One region of the Streptomyces krungchingensis genome, then DNA from elsewhere that is predicted to be linked to it. Evidence: riboswitches for the same ligand, from Rfam matches in the RefSeq annotation. Region 1 holds a riboswitch; each other region holds the start of a gene.
What was found. A riboswitch is a leader RNA that binds a small molecule or an ion and turns the genes downstream of it on or off. The one in region 1 is predicted to bind ZMP and ZTP.
Positions count from the first base shown of each region.

Region 2: linked by a shared signal. The riboswitch ahead of ACSYGO_RS28355 (glycine hydroxymethyltransferase) and the one ahead of ACSYGO_RS00220 (dihydropteroate synthase) in region 1 are both predicted to bind ZMP and ZTP.
Region 3: linked by a shared signal. The riboswitch ahead of ACSYGO_RS39800 (bifunctional 5,10-methylenetetrahydrofolate dehydrogenase/5,10-methenyltetrahydrofolate cyclohydrolase) and the one ahead of ACSYGO_RS00220 (dihydropteroate synthase) in region 1 are both predicted to bind ZMP and ZTP.

Region 1 covers NZ_JBPUKY010000001.1:42,438-48,422, reverse strand. Annotated here, with positions in the region: gene ACSYGO_RS00235 (MarR family transcriptional regulator) at 1-852, shown strand, start outside; gene ACSYGO_RS00230 (NUDIX domain-containing protein) at 1,230-1,604, opposite strand; gene ACSYGO_RS00225 (dihydropteroate synthase) at 1,495-2,088, opposite strand; partial or broken gene ACSYGO_RS00220 (dihydropteroate synthase) at 2,093-2,287, opposite strand; ZMP/ZTP riboswitch at 2,375-2,466, opposite strand; partial or broken gene ACSYGO_RS00215 (porphobilinogen synthase) at 2,455-2,778, shown strand; gene ACSYGO_RS00210 (DUF4232 domain-containing protein) at 3,449-4,150, opposite strand; gene ACSYGO_RS00205 (ATP-binding protein) at 4,405-5,985, shown strand, end outside.
Region 2 covers NZ_JBPUKY010000001.1:6,430,619-6,436,603, reverse strand. Annotated here, with positions in the region: gene trpS (tryptophan--tRNA ligase) at 1-141, opposite strand, end outside; gene ACSYGO_RS28375 (RNA polymerase sigma factor) at 220-831, shown strand; gene ACSYGO_RS28370 (hypothetical protein) at 824-1,687, shown strand; gene ACSYGO_RS28365 (hypothetical protein) at 1,828-2,520, shown strand; gene ACSYGO_RS28360 (hypothetical protein) at 2,900-3,574, shown strand; gene ACSYGO_RS28355 (glycine hydroxymethyltransferase) at 3,590-5,035, opposite strand; ZMP/ZTP riboswitch at 5,067-5,154, opposite strand; gene rocD (ornithine--oxo-acid transaminase) at 5,402-5,985, shown strand, end outside.
Region 3 covers NZ_JBPUKY010000001.1:9,179,941-9,185,925, reverse strand. Annotated here, with positions in the region: gene ACSYGO_RS39825 (metal-sensitive transcriptional regulator) at 30-317, opposite strand; gene ACSYGO_RS39820 (rhodanese-like domain-containing protein) at 401-967, shown strand; gene ACSYGO_RS39815 (ABC transporter ATP-binding protein) at 1,062-2,816, shown strand; gene ACSYGO_RS39810 (hypothetical protein) at 2,991-3,287, opposite strand; gene ACSYGO_RS39805 (nuclear transport factor 2 family protein) at 3,458-3,823, shown strand; ZMP/ZTP riboswitch at 4,167-4,253, shown strand; gene ACSYGO_RS39800 (bifunctional 5,10-methylenetetrahydrofolate dehydrogenase/5,10-methenyltetrahydrofolate cyclohydrolase) at 4,278-5,126, shown strand; gene ACSYGO_RS39795 (CU044_5270 family protein) at 5,136-5,985, opposite strand, start outside.

The sequences.
Region 1 (5,985 bases):
GCGCGCGCCCAGCTGTCCGCCCAGGCTCGCGTGGCGCTGACGCTCATGCCTGCCGTGGGATGTTCCCCGGACTTCCTCAGCCCGGCCAGAGCGGGCGGTGTCGAAGACCTTCTGGAACAGGTGCGCAGCACACCACGCGAACACGTCAGGACGAACCTGCTGGAGACAGCACGGCGTCGTCCTTCACTGCCCGCCTGGACCCGCCGCCTGGCCGACGACGCCTCCTTGTTCGCCGAGCTCTGCACGGGACTCGGCGACCTCCATACCTGCCTGCTCGCTCCGCACTGGGACCGCTTCACCGCACACCTGGAGGCGGACCGGCCGCTGCGCCTGCAGCAGTTGCTCACCGGCGGGGTCGAGCAGCTGCTGACCCAGGCCAACCCCCAGTGGATGCGATGGAAGGCCCCGGTCCTGGAAGTCCGCATGCCCAGCGGAGCCGACCGGGACGTTCACCTGGACGGAGAAGGCCTGTTGCTCGTCCCGTCGATGTTCTGCACCCGCGCCATCGTCACCGACGGCCCGCCCGTCTCGGTGAGCTACCCCGCCTGCCCGGACCGCCACCCTGGTGACCTCACCGTCCCTGCCTCAATACCCGGCCGCTCACGCTCCTCCGGTGCGTCGACGCTTCTGGGCCGCACCCGCACCACGGTGCTCACCACCGTCGCCGAGCACCCGGGGTGTTCCACCAAGGAACTCGCCGCTCGCGCGGGAATCGCTCCCGCGAGCGCCAGCGAACACGCCACGGTCCTTCGCGAGGCCGGACTGATCCGCTCGCTGCGCCACCGCAACTCCATGCTGCACAGCCTCACCCCCCTCGGCCTGGCCTTCCTCAACACCCCTGAGGAAGGCTGAGAAGCCGCGCCGGCGCGATGCGCCGCGCCCCGCACCGCGCCGGCCCGTGCCGGCCGGCCGTGCGGCGGCCTGCGTGAGCTGATGCCAGGCCGGGACACCACGCTCAAGATGCCGCGACCGAACCGTTCGCCTGCCTCGTACCGGATCCGCTCGCGAAACCGCCGTCGCTCCGCGGTCAGTCCGCCACCCTGCGCATACCGCATATCCCCGGCCTACCGCAGGGATCACCACACGTCACGACCCCCGACAACAATCCGAAGAGCTCAGTAACGCGGTCACCGGCCAGAACTCCTTCGTGTTGGCTGCCTGCGGCTTCAGAGAGGTGCCAAGCGGCGTAGGTTGTGCGCCGCAGCGCTCTGTACTCCTTCGACGCGTCGTCAGAGTTGCGGCAGTACGCGGTCGAAGAACACGCGGTCGCTCTCGAAGACGGGCTGAAGCCGGGAGAACTCCTGAGGTGTGACCCAGCGGGCGTCGCTCACCTCACCCGGATGCAGAACGACCTCGCCTTCCTCAGCCTCCGCCGTCCACCAGTGCAGACGGAACGTGCCGTCCTCGGTCTGCGACTCCCAGACCTTGGCCACGGGCGAGACCCTCAGCCCGACTTCCTCGTGCACTTCCCGGATCAGGGCTTCAGCCTGCGTCTCACCGTGTTCGAGTTTGCCGCTGAGGGGCGCCCAGTATCCTGACAGCCTGGCCAGCGGACCCCGCTGGATGACGAGCACTCGCTCTTTGCGTCGCACCACCGCGACGATCGCTTCTCGCTGATCCATCATGCTCCTCCTTCGGCGGTTTCCCGGGCGTAGAAGACGGTGAGCGCATCGTGGGGGGTGCCCTCGTCATGGGTACCGGGGTAATCCGCTCAGTGCCATGCCGCGTACAACTCCGTCGCCACAGTTGCCGGACTGACCCCAGCTGGTTCCGGAAAGGGCCCGAAGGGCGCCCTGGATCGATGACCAGCTGTTCCCGGCTGATGCCGGCCGTTGCCGGCGCGGCCAGACGCCCGGCGAAGAACTCCTCGATTTCCCTGCCCACTTCGGTGGCATCGGTCAACGCTTCGGTGGCTGGTGCACGCCGCTGCACGGAGTGCCTGACGTTCAGCCGACAACCAGAGCCCGTGAGTTCCTCGTACGATCCGGGATCGGGAAAGCCCTGAATGTCGTTCAGGTACGGGGCTCCTACGAGCGACGGCGAAGCGCTGGAACTCAGGCAGGAACGAGTCGACCGATACTGGCACACTCTCGGCGACCACCTGGTCCATGACGTCGGCCAACCGCCTGATTTCCCCGGCCGCGCCCACTTCCTGGACTCCCAGGTGGCTCGCCGCAGGACCCAGTTCGATGATGTCGGCCCCCTCCGACCGCAGCCGCCGGGCGCGCCCCACCGCTCCTTCAGCAGCCAGGTATCTGCTGGCTTCCGCGGACGAGTCTGCTGTCATGTTGACGGCCTCGACCAGCAGCGGCCGGCCCATGGCTATGGGCGAGGAATCCAGGTGCTGAGTCATGACGGTGCCTCCCGGGTCGATCCCAGAAGCCCAGGCGCGCGGCGCACGTCCATGTGACGAAGCCGTTCCACGATGGTTGCGCCCATCTCGACACGCCAGTCACCGCGAAGTACTCCTCCGCCTTCTACGGCCACTTCCGCGAGGCCGTCGGCTCCTCCCGCAACGTTGACCGCAAGACCCACCAGCAGGACCCTGCCAACCTCCGTGAGTCTATGCGCGAGTTGGCATTCGACTTGGAGGAGGGCGTCGACATGGTCATGGTGAAGCCCGCCGGGCCCAACCTCGACGTGCTCGTGAAGGTCATCGCCGCCGCGAAGAGCTGGATCGACCGCGACAAGGTGATCCTCGAAACTCTCACCGGCATCCGCCGGGCCGGCGCGCAGATGGTCCTCACCTACTGGGCCACCGAGGTCGCACAAAAGCTCTTCGGTGGGGTGAGGCAGCCAGCGGCTCCGACGGTGACGAGTCCGAGCTCGGCACAGCCCTGCTGGAACGTGTCGAGGCCGAGGGCCGTGACGGGGCCGACAGGCAACACCGGGGATGAGATCGGAATGGGTGGTGATGTGGTGGGCCGCCCACATATGAGTTCGCCAGTGAGGCTGCAGGGAATGCGGCCCTCAAGGTGGACCTCTGCGAGCGGGACCTGGTTCTCGATGCCCGATGAGGCGACGACGACGTGCGAGGGTTTTCATCCCACTCGTAAGTGGCCTTCACGGGCGCGGAACTGGCGGGTGGCGGCGAGGTGCATGGCCCCACCGGCCGGCCTGCGACCGCACCGGCTGCAGCCAACTCGCCTGCGGCTCGGCGCCGAGGACGATGCGACCGGTGTCCCCATGACCACCAGCGGGCGGGCCGTGCGCGGGCGGGAGAGCCGAGACGAGAACTCTCTGCAGATCGGGGCCCTGTGGCAAGCCCGCAACCCGCACCCCAGTCCCGCGCACATCCTCCCGCGCCGCCGCACGGCCACGCGCCCGTGCACGGCCCCGCGCGACAGGCAGCGGCGCTTCCGCCAACGGTTCGTCAGGCGGGACCGCGACGTCCGACGTGATCAGGCAGGAGAAGGCCGATCGATCCCTTCGGGCGTCGACACGGGCTTCAGAAGTCGTCCGCCCCGTTGCGGAGTTCGGGAGTCCAGTAGCCGGTGAGTGCCTTCGCCGGGTCGGCGGCGATGCCCTCGCTGCCGGGCGCGCTGACGGCGATGACCGTCGAGTCGCCCTCCAGCGTGACGGAGAACGCCGACACGGGCTCGTTGTCCTCGTCCACACCGCCGTTCGACACCTTCAGCAGGGCGTAGGCCGGGGCCCCTGCCGAGATCACGACAGGTGCGGCCGGCTTGCTCTTTGCGACGGCCGGGACATCCTGCTTGTGGCTCTCCAGGAGCTGGACGTGCGGGAAGCCCGCCAGGCGGCACGAGTGCCCGGAGGTGTTCTTCGCCGTGAGAATGAGATGGGTGTACGGCGGACCGTCCTGAGTGGCGGCAGTGATGGTGACGTCCCCGGCCGTGCACACCGGGGTGGAGCCGGCAGCCTGCCTGCCGGTCGAGCCCGTGGAGTTCGCAGACCCCGAAGACCCCGAAGACCCCGAAGAGCCCTGCGATCCGGTCGACCCGGCCGAGTCGGTCGTCTCCGCCGTTTCCGACGCGCCGTCGGTCTTGCCGGCCGCCGCCGATTCGCTCGCCGAGGAGGAGGCCGAGGAAGACGCGTTGCTGTCCTCGCCACCCTGGCAGGCGGTGAGGGAGAGAGCGAGTGCCGCGCCGGCGACGGCGAGCAGGGCGGGACGGCGCAGGAGAGTGTTCATGAAAGGTTCCCCGATGAATTGGTGCGGAGCCGCAAGCCTGTTGCCGGCGGCCATGGTGGTCTGGTCGGTGTACCGCGGTTCTGAACTGCCCTAGCCCGTCCGGTAGCCGGACAGAAGGGTGTGCGCGAACCCGTGCCTTCAGTCGATCACCGCGCGCCGTCGTCTCCCAGGCAGTTCACCCGGCAGAACTACCGACTGTCATACTTCTGCCGGTGGCTCGCGCTGGGAGAGCCGGACGAACGGAGACATCAACAGTGCGCGGTGCCACGCCTGTCGGCAGTGACTTCGGGCACCGACTGCGTCAGCTGCGGACGCGCGCCGGACTCAGCCAGGAGGCACTCGCCCACGCGGCCGAGGTCAGCGTCAGAGCACTGGCGGACATGGAACGCGGGCGCACCCGGGGACCGCAGCGCCGTACCGTTCAGGCTCTGGCCGAAGCGCTGGGACTCGAAGGCGACGAGGCAGCGCGCCTGGAGCAGTCCGCCGCCCTGGGCCGACCGCGCCCCCGCACCACGGACGGCCTCGCCGCGTCCGCCACGTTGGCCCTCCCGCGCGACATCGGGGACTTCACCGCACGAGCCCCGGCACTCGCCCGGCTGCTGGAGCTGGCCCATGACGCCGAGCGCGGCCGGTCGGCGGTCACCGTCGTCACCGGGCAGCCGGGGCTCGGCAAGACCGCGTTCGCCGTACACGCCGCGCATCACCTCGCTCCGCACTTCCCCGACGGGCAATTCGCCCTGGACCTGCGCGGTATGGACCCCGAGCCGACCCCGCCCAGGGACGCGCTGTCCCGGCTACTCGGCGCAATGGGCATCGCCGACGCCGCGATACCGGCCGACACCGACGACCGCGCGGGCCTGTGGCGATCCCTGGTCAGCGACCGGCGCGTGCTCCTGCTGCTCGACAACGCCGCCGACGAGGCCCAGGTCCGCCCCCTGCTGCCCGCTGCCGGACCGTCCCTGACACTCGTCACCAGCCGCCACTCCCTGGCGGGCCTGGAGTCCGTCCACCGCAGCGATCTCGCGCTGCTGAGACGCGAAGAGGCGGTGGAACTCCTCACCCGCATCCTGGGCCCGGAACGCGTGCAGGCCGAGGCACAGGCGGCGCGGGACCTCGCGGACCTGTGTGGACACCTCCCACTGGCCGTCCGGATCGCCGGCCAACGGCTGCTGAGCCGACCCCACGAACGGCTGAGCAAGCTCGCCACCCGCCTTGCCGCCGAAGGACGGCGCCTCGACGGCCTGCAGGCCGGCACCCTGCGCGTGCGCGCCGCCTTTGCGCTCTCCTACCGGCAACTCGCCCCAGAACCGAAGACCTTCCTGCGGCGGGCCGCACTGGCCGCCGGCGCGGACTTCAGCCCCGAAACCGGCGCGCTTCTGGCCGGACTGTCATACGACGAGGCGTTCGCCTGCGCCGAGGAGCTGACCGACGCCGGACTGCTCCAGAGCGATGCCAACGCCGAGCGGTACAGCTTCCACGACTTGCTCAGGCTCTACGCAGCCGAGCTGACTGAGACGGAGGACAACCCCGGCGACCGCGACGCCGCCCTCGACCGCGCCGCTCGCTGGATGCTGCGCAGGGCCACCGCCGCCGCACTGCACTTCGAGGCCGACCCGGTCCTGGCCGCACCGCACCGCGACCCGGACCCGGACACGGCGCCCGTCGGCAGGGACGAGGCGCGGGCCTGGCTGGAGGCCGAGCGTGCCCAGTGGCTCGACGCACTGCGCCGAGCCCACGCGTCGGGCCGGCATCGAGAGGTCCTGGACACGGCAGAGGCCATGCACTGGTTCTCCGACGTCACCCAGCACTGGGAGCAGTGGGTCGAGGTGTTCGCG
Region 2 (5,985 bases), 6.4 Mb from region 1:
CAGGTCGACGACCATGTAGAACGCGTCGTGGGACTCCTGGAGGGCCACCCACTGGCGGACCGCGCCCAGGTAGTTGCCGAGGTGGAACGAGCCCGCGGTGGGCTGGATCCCGGAGAGGACGCGAGGACGATCTGAGGCCATGGGGCCCATTCTCTCAGGTGACTCTCATTGCTCGGGAACAGGTGGGAACCGATCCGTCTCCGGCGGTGTAACAAGAGTGTGAGGACGCGGGAGGGGGGCCGCATCGTCGTCGACGAGGCCGTGGTGATCGCACGCGTACGCGCCGGTGAGCCGGAGGCGTACGCGGACCTGGTCCGTGCCCACACGGGCATCGCGATCAGGGCGGCCAGGGCGCTGGGGGCGGGTGCGGACGCGGAGGACGTGGTGCAGCAGGCCTTCATCAAGGCGTACTGCTCGCTGGGGCGCTTTCGGGACGGCGCGGCGTTCAAGCCGTGGCTGCTGTCGATCGTCGCCAATGAGACGAGGAACACAGTGCGGACGGCGGTGCGCCAGCGGACCCTGGCGGGCCGGGAGGCCGCCTTCGTGGAGGCGGAGCCGCTGATACCCGAAGCGGCGGACCCGGCGGTCGCGGCGCTGGAGACGGAGCGCCGGACGGCGCTGCTGGCCGCCCTGGAGCAGCTGAGCGAGGAGCACCGCCTCGTCGTCACCTACCGCTATCTGCTGGAGATGGACGAGCCCGAGACGGCGCAGGCGCTGGGCTGGCCGCGCGGCACGGTCAAGTCCCGGCTCAACCGCGCCCTGCGCAAGCTGAGCCGGCTGCTGCCGGACTTGGGGGCCCTGGACCGGGAAGGGGGTGAAGGGCATGAGTGAGCGGAGCGGGGCGGACGGGTCCCGCGGCGACCGGAGGCGGCGGGGCGGCGAGGACGTCTCGCGGCTGCCGGAGGAGCTCCGGGCGCTCGGGCGCTCGCTGGACCGGCCGGATGCGGCCGACGGCGAGTCGATGGTCGAGCGGGTCCTGGAGCAGATGCTCGCCGAGCACATCCCGGTCCCGGTGGCCGAGCCGCCGGGCGTCCGCGACCGGATGCGGGCGGTGCTGCGCTGGGCGCGGGCACGCCGGCGCGGGCTGACGGCGGGCCTGTGCGGACTGCTCACGGTTCTCGTGCTCACGCCTCCGGTGCGCGCCGCGGTCGTCGACTGGTTCGGCTTCGGCGGGGTCGAGGTGCGGTACGACCCGTCGGCGGTGCCCTCGCCCGGCGCGCGGGTGCCGGGGTGCGGGCCTTCGCTGACCCTGGCGCAGGCCGGACGGCGGGCCGGGTTCACCCCGCTCGTGCCCGGCGCCCTCGGCGTGCCGGACGCCGTGACGGTGACGCGTGAGCCGAAGGGGCGCCTGCTGATGAGCCTGTGCTGGCAGGAGCACGGGCGCACGGTCCGGCTGGACGAGTACCCCGCGCAGCTGGACATCGGCTTCTCCAAGACGGTGCGTGAGCCCCCGGAATGGGTGGCGCTCGGCGCCCCCGAGGACTACGGCCGCCAGGCCCTGTGGTTCGCGAAGCCGCATCTGCTGAGCTTCTGGCTGGTCGACGACGACGGCGACCGCTTCACCCGCTCTGTACGGACGGCGGGGCCCACGCTGCTGTGGCTGCACTCCGGCGGTGAGGTGACCCTGCGTCTGGAGGGCGTGTCCTCGAAGGAGCGGGCGGTGGCGATCGCCAAGTCGTTGAAATAGCACGTGTTTCCGGCCGGTGAGGCAGCTCGCGAATCCGTCGGTGCCGAGTGGGAACCCCGGCGGGTCGAGCGGTGTACCAGAAGTGACACATCGCGTGCGGGCGGGCCGCACGCGGGGCGACCGGCTGGTTGGGGGTCCGGATGCGCAGGCTTCGTGAACTGCTCTCGGTGACGGGGGCTTCGGCCGTGGCACTCGCGGTGGTGCTGATCGCGGCGCCCTCGGCGACGGCCGGTGGACCGACGAGCGTGCTGGTGGTCTCGCCGGAGAGCGCGCAGACCGCCTCGCTGTACTACTCGGACGAGGAGTACGGGGAGTTGACGCGCCTGCTGGGCGAGCCCGACGCGGGCGACCGTGAGGAGCCGCCGGGCCTGAGCGCGGCGAGCGGGCGTCAGCTCAATGTCACCTGGCTGGCGCACGACGTGTCGCCGTGGCGGGTCGACCGCGTCTATCCGGACTCGTCGCGCGGCAAGGAGGTCTGGATACACACGGCCACCGACCTCCAGAGCATGAACGGCTACTGGCACAAGGCCGAGCACCCCGCCCAGATGCGGGCGCTGTTCAAGAAGCTCGGCGTCCTGGGCAAGCCGTCGCCCGAGGGGGCGGCGGGAATCCCCCCGGGCGCGGGGGAGTCGGCGGACGACTCCGCCGGCGCGGCGACCCCGACCCCGGCCGGGGAGGTCCGCGCGGGGACGACCACGAGGCCGGCCGCGGCCGCCTCCGACGAGGGCACCGACTGGTGGTGGGCTCTGCCCGGAGCGGCAGCCGGTGCGCTGCTGGCCCGGCTGTGGCGGCCCCGCAGGGGTGAACCTCACCAGGAGTTGCTGGACATGTGAGGAGCCGCGCGGAGGCGGGCAGACCGGTGAGGGGGACGCATGGGGAAGAGGGGGACGCATGAGATTCCGGATCGGACAGGAGGGGCCCCGGCCCGCCTGGCGGGGGCGCCGACCCGACACGAGGAGCCGGCGCCTCGCCGGGACGAGACCACGGAACGGCGGGGTGGCGCCGCGGCTCGGCGAGACGGGGGCGCAGCTCGACGGAGGCGGGCCGTGGACCGGCGGGGCCGCGTCGTGGCGCGGCGGGACGCGAGCGAGGGCCGGCGGCGCGAGGGCGTGGACTCGCGGGACACGAGCGAGGGCCGGCGCAAGGCGCCGGACCGGCGGGACGCGAGTGGGGACCGGTGGGAGGAGGGTGTGGCTTCTGGTGCTGGTCGTCATGGCGTCGGCCGCGCTCGGCGCTCCGGGCGCTCGGGCCTCCGCACCGGATGCGGCACACGACTCGGCGCGCAGCTCGGTGCGGGCGAAGGCCGACACCCCCGACCTGGCGCTGGTCGTCGCCGGTGACACGGGACGGGCGACCTCGCTGCACTCCGGGGAGCGGGACTTCGTACGGCTGTGGCGGCTGCTCTCCCCGCGGTACACGGGGACGGAGCGGGTTCCCGAGGCATGGGTGGAGGGCCGTTTCCCCGAAGTGCGGGCCACCGTGATCTGGGGGCTCACAGGGGTCGGGGGCTGGCCGCAGACCAGCAGGGCACCGGGTGGTGATGTCGCCATCGAGCGTCAGGACCAGGTGTTCGTCGCCGCGGACGGCACTCCATGGGTGCGGACGGATCCTTCCCCCGACGTCCGGGACGACGACATCCGCTGGCACCGGGCACCGCGCGCGGTGTTCGACCAACTGGACGAGGAGGGAGACCTGTTCGGCTCGGGCAGTGCCGCGGGTCGCGTGGCGGAGCCGGACGCGGCGGACAGCGTGAGGTGGGCGGTGCCCGGGCTGGCGGCGGGGCTGGTCCTCGGTGCGGGGAGCTCCGTCCTGATACGCCGCGCGGCGGCCCGGCGTGAGGCTGCCGGACCGCCGCGGGAACCACGACAGGAGCTGATCGATCTGTAGCCCGCGCGAGGCGCGTCAGCCGAGGTCGATCTCCGGGTAGAGCGGGAAACCGGCGAGCAGGTCGGTGGCGCGGTGGGCGATCTCGTCGGAGATCTTCGCGTCCAGGACGTGCTGGGCCTTGGACGGGCTGCCCTTGGCCGTGGTGCCGGGCTCGGCGGAGGTCAGGACGCGGTCGATCAGGCCCGCGATCTCGTCCATCTCGGCCGTGCCCAGACCACGGGTGGTCAGCGCGGGCGTGCCGATGCGGATGCCGGAGGTGTACCAGGCGCCGTTGGGGTCGGCGGGGATGGCGTTGCGGTTGGTGACGATGCCCGAGTCGAGCAGGGCGGACTCGGCCTGACGGCCGGTGAGGCCGTAGGAGGTGGCGACGTCGATCAGGTTGAGGTGGTTGTCGGTGCCGCCGGTGACCAGCGTGGCGCCGCGGCACATCAGACCCTCGGCGAGGGCACGGGAGTTGTCGACGACGGCCTGTGCGTAGTCGCGGAACTCGGGGCGTCGTGCCTCGGCGAGCGCGACGGCCTTGGCCGCCATGACGTGCGGGAGGGGGCCGCCGAGGACCATCGGGCAGCCGCGGTCGACCTGTTCGGCGAGGCTCTCGTCGCACAGCACCATGCCGCCGCGCGGGCCGCGCAGCGACTTGTGCGTGGTGGTGGTGACGATCTGGGCGTGCGGGACGGGGTCGAAGTCTCCGGTGAGCACCTTGCCGGCGACGAGGCCCGCGAAGTGCGCCATGTCGACCATGAGCGTGGCGCCGACCTCGTCGGCGATCTCGCGCATGATCCGGAAGTTCACCAGACGGGGGTAGGCGGAGTAGCCGGCGACGAGGATGAGCGGCTTGAACTCGCGGGCGGAGGTGCGCAGGGCCTCGTAGTCGATGAGGCCGGTGGCGGGGTCGGTGCCATAGGAGCGCTGGTCGAACATCTTGCCGGAGATGTTCGGGCGGAAGCCGTGGGTGAGGTGGCCGCCGGCGTCGAGGGACATGCCGAGCATGCGCTGGTTGCCGAAGGCGTGGCGCAGTTCGGCCCAGTCGGCCTCGGTGAGGTCGTTGACGTTGCGGACGCCGGCGCGCTCCAGGGCGGGGGCCTCGACGCGGGCGGCGAGGACGGCCCAGAAGGCCACGAGGTTGGCGTCGATGCCGGAGTGCGGCTGGGCGTAGGCGTGCTCGGCGCCGAAGAGCTCGCGGGCGTGCTCGGCGGCGAGGGCCTCGACGGTGTCGACGTTGCGGCAGCCGGCGTAGAAGCGGCGGCCGACGGTCCCCTCGGCGTACTTGTCGCTGAACCAGTTGCCCATGGCGAGGAGCGTGGCCGGGGAGGCGTAGTTCTCCGACGCGATCAGCTTGAGCATGTCGCGCTGGTCGGCGACCTCCTGGCCGATGGCGTCGGCGACGCGGGGCTCCACGGCCCGGATCACGTCCAGGGCACTGCGGAACGCGGTGGACTCGGTGGAAAGGGGCTCTGGCATGACGGCCTCCGGACGTGGTGTTCAGCGTTCACGGGTCGGCCCAGGCGCACGGCACACAGTTCGAGGGGCCGCTCCCCGATGGTCGGTCCCATCCCAGCGCGCCAGTCACGGCCCCGCCGGTCAGCCTACCGGGCGCGCCGGATCTGCGGGTTCCCCGGTCCACCATGCGAGCGACGGTAGGAAGGAGTCCGGGGCCCACCGTCGGCGGGCGCCACTCCCCGCCCGGGAGGACACGCCGTCCCCCGCCCGGGAGCACGTATCCACCCGTCGTCCGGGAAGCGCGAGCCGCCCGGTCCGGGCGGCACGTGCCGCCCCGTGCGCGGGCCCGCGCGTCGCCCGTGCCGCTCGTCAAGAAACGGAGATCGCGTGACCGCTACGGAGACGACGAAGGCGTTCATCGCCTCGGCCGACGCGCACAGCGCGCACAACTACCACCCGCTGCCGGTCGTCGTGGCGACGGCGGACGGGGCCTGGATGACGGACGTCGAGGGGCGCCGTTACCTCGACATGCTGGCCGGATACTCGGCGCTGAACTTCGGGCACGGCAACCGGCGGCTGATCGAGGCGGCGAAGGCGCAACTGGAGCGGGTGACGCTGACGTCGCGGGCGTTCCACCACGACCGGTTCGCGGACTTCTGCCGGGAGCTGGCGGCGCTGTGCGGCATGGAGATGGTGCTGCCGATGAACACCGGCGCGGAGGCGGTGGAGACCGCGGTGAAGACGGCCCGGAAGTGGGGGTACCGCGTGAAGGGGGTGCCCGCGGAGAGGGCGAAGATCGTCGTCGCGGGGAACAACTTCCACGGCCGTACGACCACGCTCATCAGTTTCTCCACGGACCCGGAGGCCCGGGCGGACTTCGGGCCGTACACGCCGGGCTTCGAGATCGTGCCGTACGGGGACCTGACCGCGATGCGGGCGGCGCTGACGGAGAACACCGTCGCCGTGCTGCT
Region 3 (5,985 bases), 9.1 Mb from region 1:
CGAGGCCGCACGCCGGGCGGCGGACCGCCTCACGCCAGGGAGAGGAAGAGCTTCTCCAGCCGGGCACGCATCGCGTCCCTGTCCTCGCCGTTCTTCACGCCGTCCTCGACATCGGTCAGGCACTGCTGGAGACCGGTGGCGATGATCGCGAATCCGGCCCGGTCGAGAGCACGGGAGGCCGCGGCGAGCTGGGTGACCACGTCCTCGCAGTCGCGCCCCTCCTCGATCATCCTGATCACACCGGAGATCTGTCCCTGCGCACGACGCAGCCGGTTCAGCACCGACTTCAGCTCGGCACCCGCGAGATCCAAGTCCACGACAACACTCCTCCACCGATACCCCTAGGGGTATCGTACTCCGCCCTCCGGGGCACCCTCGAAGAGCAAGGATGACACCCGACATGACGACTTCCCCGGCCCTCGACGCCGACCAGGCCCGTACCCGCCTGTCCGAACTCACCGTCCTCGACGTCCGCACGCCCGGCGAGTACGCCTCCGGGCATCTGCCCGGCGCCCTGAACGTCCCCCTCGACCAGCTGCACCGCGCCCTGCCCGCCCTCAAGGAGATCACGTCCGGCCTGCTGGTCGTCTGCGCCTCCGGCGCGCGCTCCGACAGCGCCCGGAAGACGCTCGCCGAACACGGCGTGACGGCCGCGACCCTCACCGGCGGGACCAGCGCCTGGACCGCGCGGGGCCACGAACTGGACCGTCCCGCGACCGGGTCCCGCACCACCTGGTCCATGGAGCGCCAGGTCCGGTTCACCGCGGGCAGCGTGGTCCTGGCCGGGCTGGGACTCGGACTGCTGCACCCCGCCTGGCAGTTGCTCTCGGCGGGCATCGCCGGCGGCCTGGTCTTCTCCGCCCTGACCAACACCTGCGGCATGGCGGCCGTGCTGGCCAGGCTGCCGCACAACCGGCCCCGGGCCGCCGATCTGGACGCGACCCTCGCCGCGTTGGCGGCACGCTGACCGCGGTCTCCCGCAAGGCAGTTGGCCCGCTCCCGGTCCCGGCGGGCCCGGACGTAGCCTGAGTGCTCCGCACCGACTCACGCCAAGGAGCGCCGTGAGCCTCACCGACGCCCAGCCCGACGTGCCCGCGTGGCGCCTGCTGCTCGGCTACGTACGACCGCATCGATGGGCCCTGCTGGCCGGCGCGCTGCTGGCGCTCACGACCGGCGCCACCGGGCTGGTGCTGCCGCTGGTGGCGCGGGGCCTCATCGACGACCTGTCGCACGACCGGCCCATCGGGCAGGCGCTGCTCGGGATGGCGGCGCTGGTGGTCACCAACGCGGCGGTGGGGGCGACGGGTTCGTACGTCCTGCGGCGCACCGCGGAATCGGTGGTGCTGGGCGCGCGGCGCACCCTGTCCTCGTATCTGCTGCGGCTGCGCATACCGGCGGTGGACCGCAGCGAGCCGGGCGATCTGATGTCCCGCATCACCTCCGACACGACCCTGCTGCGCGAGGTGACGACCGACTCCCTGGTCGGCATCGGCACGGGCGGGCTCACCCTGGTCGCGACGGTGGTCATGATGGGCCTGGTCGACGCGGTGCTGCTCGGGGTCACCCTCGCCGTGATCCTGTGCGCGGGCACCGTGCTCGGGCTGATCGTGCCGCGCATCAACCGTGCCAGCAAGCAGGCCCAGGACGCCGTCGGGCTGATGGGCGCCGCTCTGGAGCGGATCCTCGGCGCGCTGCGCACCGTGAAGGCGTCCGGAGCCGAGCACCGCGAGGAGGCGGTCGTCCACGCGGCGGCCGAGGAGTCGTGGCGGCAGAGCGTCCGGGCCGCCAAGTGGTCGGCCGCGGCGGGCAACACGGCCGGGCTGGCGATGCAGATCGCCTTCATCACGGTGCTCGCGGTGGGCGGGGCCCGCGTCGCGACGGGCGCCGTGGACGTGGGCACCCTGGTGGCGTTCCTGCTCTACGTGTTCTATCTGATGTCGCCGATCCAGCAGGTGGTCGGCGCCGTCACCCAGTACCAGACGGGTGCCGCCGCGCTCGCCCGGATCCAGGAGGCGATGCGGCTGCCCGCCGAACCCGTGGGGCTGCCCGCGCCACTGCCCTCCCCCGGCGCCGAGCCCGCGTCGCTCGCCTTCGACGACGTCCGCTTCCGGTACGCCGACGACCTTCCGTACGTCCATCACGGTGTGACGTTCGCCGTCCCGGCGCGCGGCATGACCGCGTTCGTGGGACCCTCCGGAGCGGGGAAGACGACCGTGTTCTCGCTGATCGAGCGGTTCTACGACCCCGAGGCCGGGGTCATCACCGTGGACGGCCGGGAGCTGGACCGATGGGACCTGCCGCAGCTGCGGTCCGCCATCGGCTACGTGGAGCAGGACGCCCCGGTGCTCTCGGGCTCGCTGCGCGACAACCTGCTGCTCGGCAATCCACGGGCCGACGAGGCCGACATCGTCCGCGTGCTCAAGACGACACGTCTCGACGGGCTGGTCGCCCGGCTGCCGCGCGGTCTGGACACGCTGGTCGGCCACCGCGGCACCAAGCTGTCCGGCGGCGAGCGCCAGCGGGTCGCCATCGCCCGCGCGCTGCTGCGCCGTCCGCGGCTGCTGCTCCTCGACGAGGCGACGTCCCAGCTCGACGCCGTCAACGAGGCGGCACTGCGCGACACGGTCTCCGACGTGGCCCGGACGACGACGGTCCTGGTGGTCGCGCACCGGCTGTCCACCGTCACGATGGCCGACCGCATCGTCGTGATGGACGCGGGCCGCGTCCGCGCGGTGGGAACGCATCGCGAACTGGTGGCCGCGGACCCGCTGTACGCCGAACTCGCCGCCACACAGTTCCTCGCCACGGCCGGGTGACGCGGCGGGGCCCCGGGCACGAGAAAGAGGGCCGGCCGGTGGGCGAAGAGGCCTTCGCCCACCGAACCGGCCCTCAGTGCTCGTACGGGCCGGCCCCCGGTGCTCGTACGGGTAGGCCCTTGTTGCTCGTACCGGCCGGCCCTCGGCGCTCGTCTGGGCAGGCTCTCCGCCCGACTAGCCCTCGACGGCCGGGACGACGCCCATGACGGGCGCGGCGAGGTCGGTGAGCTGGTGCAGCTGGTTCAGGTCGTTCAGCCGGTTGAGGCCCGCGAGCTGGCGGGACGGCAGCGGCATGGCCGCCCGCTGCTCGGCGGGGACGGTGCTCAGGGCGAGGGCGTCGAGTTCGGCGACGGGGTTCAGCTTCCCCGCGTCCGCGGCCTCGGAGCCCGCCGCGCTCGCCATCGGCGCGGCGAGTCCGGTGACTCCGACGGCGAGACCAATGGCGGCGACCATACGTCGTGTTGAGATCATGCTTTCTGCAACGGCGCCGGTCCCCCGCGGACACGGCCGTCACGCTCCGCTCACCCGAGAGGCTCATCGGAGCGGCTGCGCTTGCCGAGGACCGTGCGGCGGAGGAGTCTCGGAGATGAGGCCCTTCGCGACCCGCTCCTCGACGGGCCGCGGCCTTCAAGGAGGTCATCATGGGCACCTCGCTAGGCCCCGCCTTCGACACCGAAGCGCTGCGCCGAGCCATTGAAGGACACACTGCGACGGATCTGCTGTCGCTCTACGCTGACGACGCGGAACTGCGCATCGTCGACCGCAACACCCAGCCCAGCCACCCGATGGTGAAACACGGTCGCGGCGAGATCGCCGAGATGCTCGACGACGTCTACAGCCGGGACATGACCCACAAGCTGGAGCAGTGCGTGGTCCAGGGCGACCACGTCGCCTTCTCCGAGTCCTGCGAGTACGCGGACGGCGTGAAGGTGCTGAGCACGTCGATGATGTCGCTGCGTGACGGCAAGATCGTCGACCAGACTCTGCTCCAGGCATGGGACGAGTAGAAAGGCACTGGCCGAAGGTCCAGATCACGTCGCGTCTGACCTGGACCTTCTCGGCGCGTGTGGGGATGGGCCGGTCGCGCCCCCGCCCCGCCCGGCTGCCGCGACCCGTCTCCGCGGCAGGTCTGCGGCTCTCCGCCTCACTGCTGGGCTCGGCCGTGCGCGCGGCCCGGTCCCGCCCGCGTCCTCCGGCACCGCGCGCCGTTCGAGGACTGCCCCTCCGGCGCCGGTGAGCCGCACCCGTATCCGGCGTGGGCCGCCCGCCTCACGGGCACGGGCGACGAGGCCCGCCTCCTCGGGCGGGCCGAACCGGCCGCGGGCGGATCACCCGCGGGAGTTGCCCTGGTCGGCGGGCCGTGACTGGCGCTGAGGTGGAGTACCACCGGGGAGCGGCCTGACGAACGGGTCTTTGCCGCGCGCCTGGGCGATCGTCAGCAGCGCTCAGGAGGAGCAGCTCATGTCCCAGGCCCAGCTCATGGACGGCACGGCTCTCGCGCGCCGGATCGTCGAGGACACCGCGAAGCGCGCCGCCGACCTGAAGGACCGCACGGGTGCGGCGCCGTGTCTGGCGACGGTGCTCGTCGGCGAGGACCCCGCCTCGGTCACCTACGTGCGGATGAAGCAGAACCGCTGCCGCAAGGCGGGGATCGAGTCCCGGCACGTCGCGCTGCCGGCCGCCACGACGACCGCCGAACTGGTCGGCACGCTCCGCGCGCTCTCCGAGGACCCGGCCGTGCACGGCATCCTGCTCCAGCACCCCGTCGGACCGCACATCGACGAGCGGGCGGCGTTCGAGGCCATCGACCCGCGCAAGGACGTCGACGGCGTGACGCTGAGCTCGTACTCGGCGATGAGCTTCGGCCTGCCCGGCTTCGTGTCCTGCACGCCCGGCGGCATCATGCGGCTCCTCGACGAGTACGACGTCGACCCGGCGGGCAAGCGGGCGGTCGTGGTGGGCCGCAGCGCGATCCTCGGCAGGCCGGTCGGCATGCTCCTCCTCGGACGGGACGCCACGGTGACGTACTGCCACTCGCGCACGAAGGACCTGGCGTCGGTCGTGCGCGAGGCGGACATCGTGGTGGCCGCGGTGGGCCGGCCCCGGCTGATCCGCGGCGAGGACGTCAAGCCGGGTGCCGTCGTGATCGACGCGGGCTACAACCCGGGCAACGTGGGCGACGTCGACTTCGACACGGCCGTCACACGGGCCGGGCTGATCACGCCCGTGCCGGGCGGCGTCGGCCCCATGACCATCGCGGTCCTGCTGGAGCAGACCGTGGCGGCGGCCGAACGCCGGCCGGGCGTCTGAGCGGCACGGTCAGCGCATCCACGCGCGGTAGGACAGCACGTCCCCGGACTTCACCCCGAACTCGGGGTCGTCCCGGGTGACGGTCTCCTCCAGGCCGAGGACGGCGCCGGTGTCCGGATCGAGCACCAGCATCCGCCGGACGGAGTGCGCCCGGTCGTCGTACACGTACGCCTGTCCCGCTCGGCCCAGCCGGTCGGTGACCGCACCGGCCGGGCGCAGGCCCTGCGCGTCGGCGAGGATCCGGACGAGCGCGGCGTTCTCCCGGGTGCCGAGCGTCCAGTTGTCCAGCAGTCCGGCGACGGCGTCGAGGAGTCCCGGGGTGTCCAGGGGGCCGGTGCGGTCGATCTCGTCCAGGTAGGCGCGCAGCCGTACGGCGTCGTGCGGCGGCCGGGCGACGGGCGGGGCGTCGCTCCAACTCGGCGGATAGGTCCGCCTGCTGAGGACGTGCCCGTCCTCGACGGTGCGGGGCACGGGGTCGGCGTCGGTGACGACCGGCTTTCCCGGGCGGCGCGGATCGGTGGCCACGACGAGTTCCGTGTGGCTGCCGTCGGCCTGCCAGCGGACGAGGCGTTCCTCGGGCAGGGTGACGGGCGGCCGGGCGCCGGGGCCGGACGTCATGGCGAGACTCCATGCCTGCAGATGGGTGCCCTGGACCAGCCGGAGGGAGTCCCCGGCGCCCGCCGCGCGATCGGCGATCCGGTCGAGCGGCACGGGGGCGGAGCCGGCCTCGACGACCAGCGGGCGCGGTGCGGCCACGGCGGGCGCGGTGGCCGAGCCCGAGAACATGAGGGTGAGGACGACCACGCAGGCCGCCGCCACGGACCCGAGGCCCCAGGTCCAGCCGCGCAGATGCCGGGGG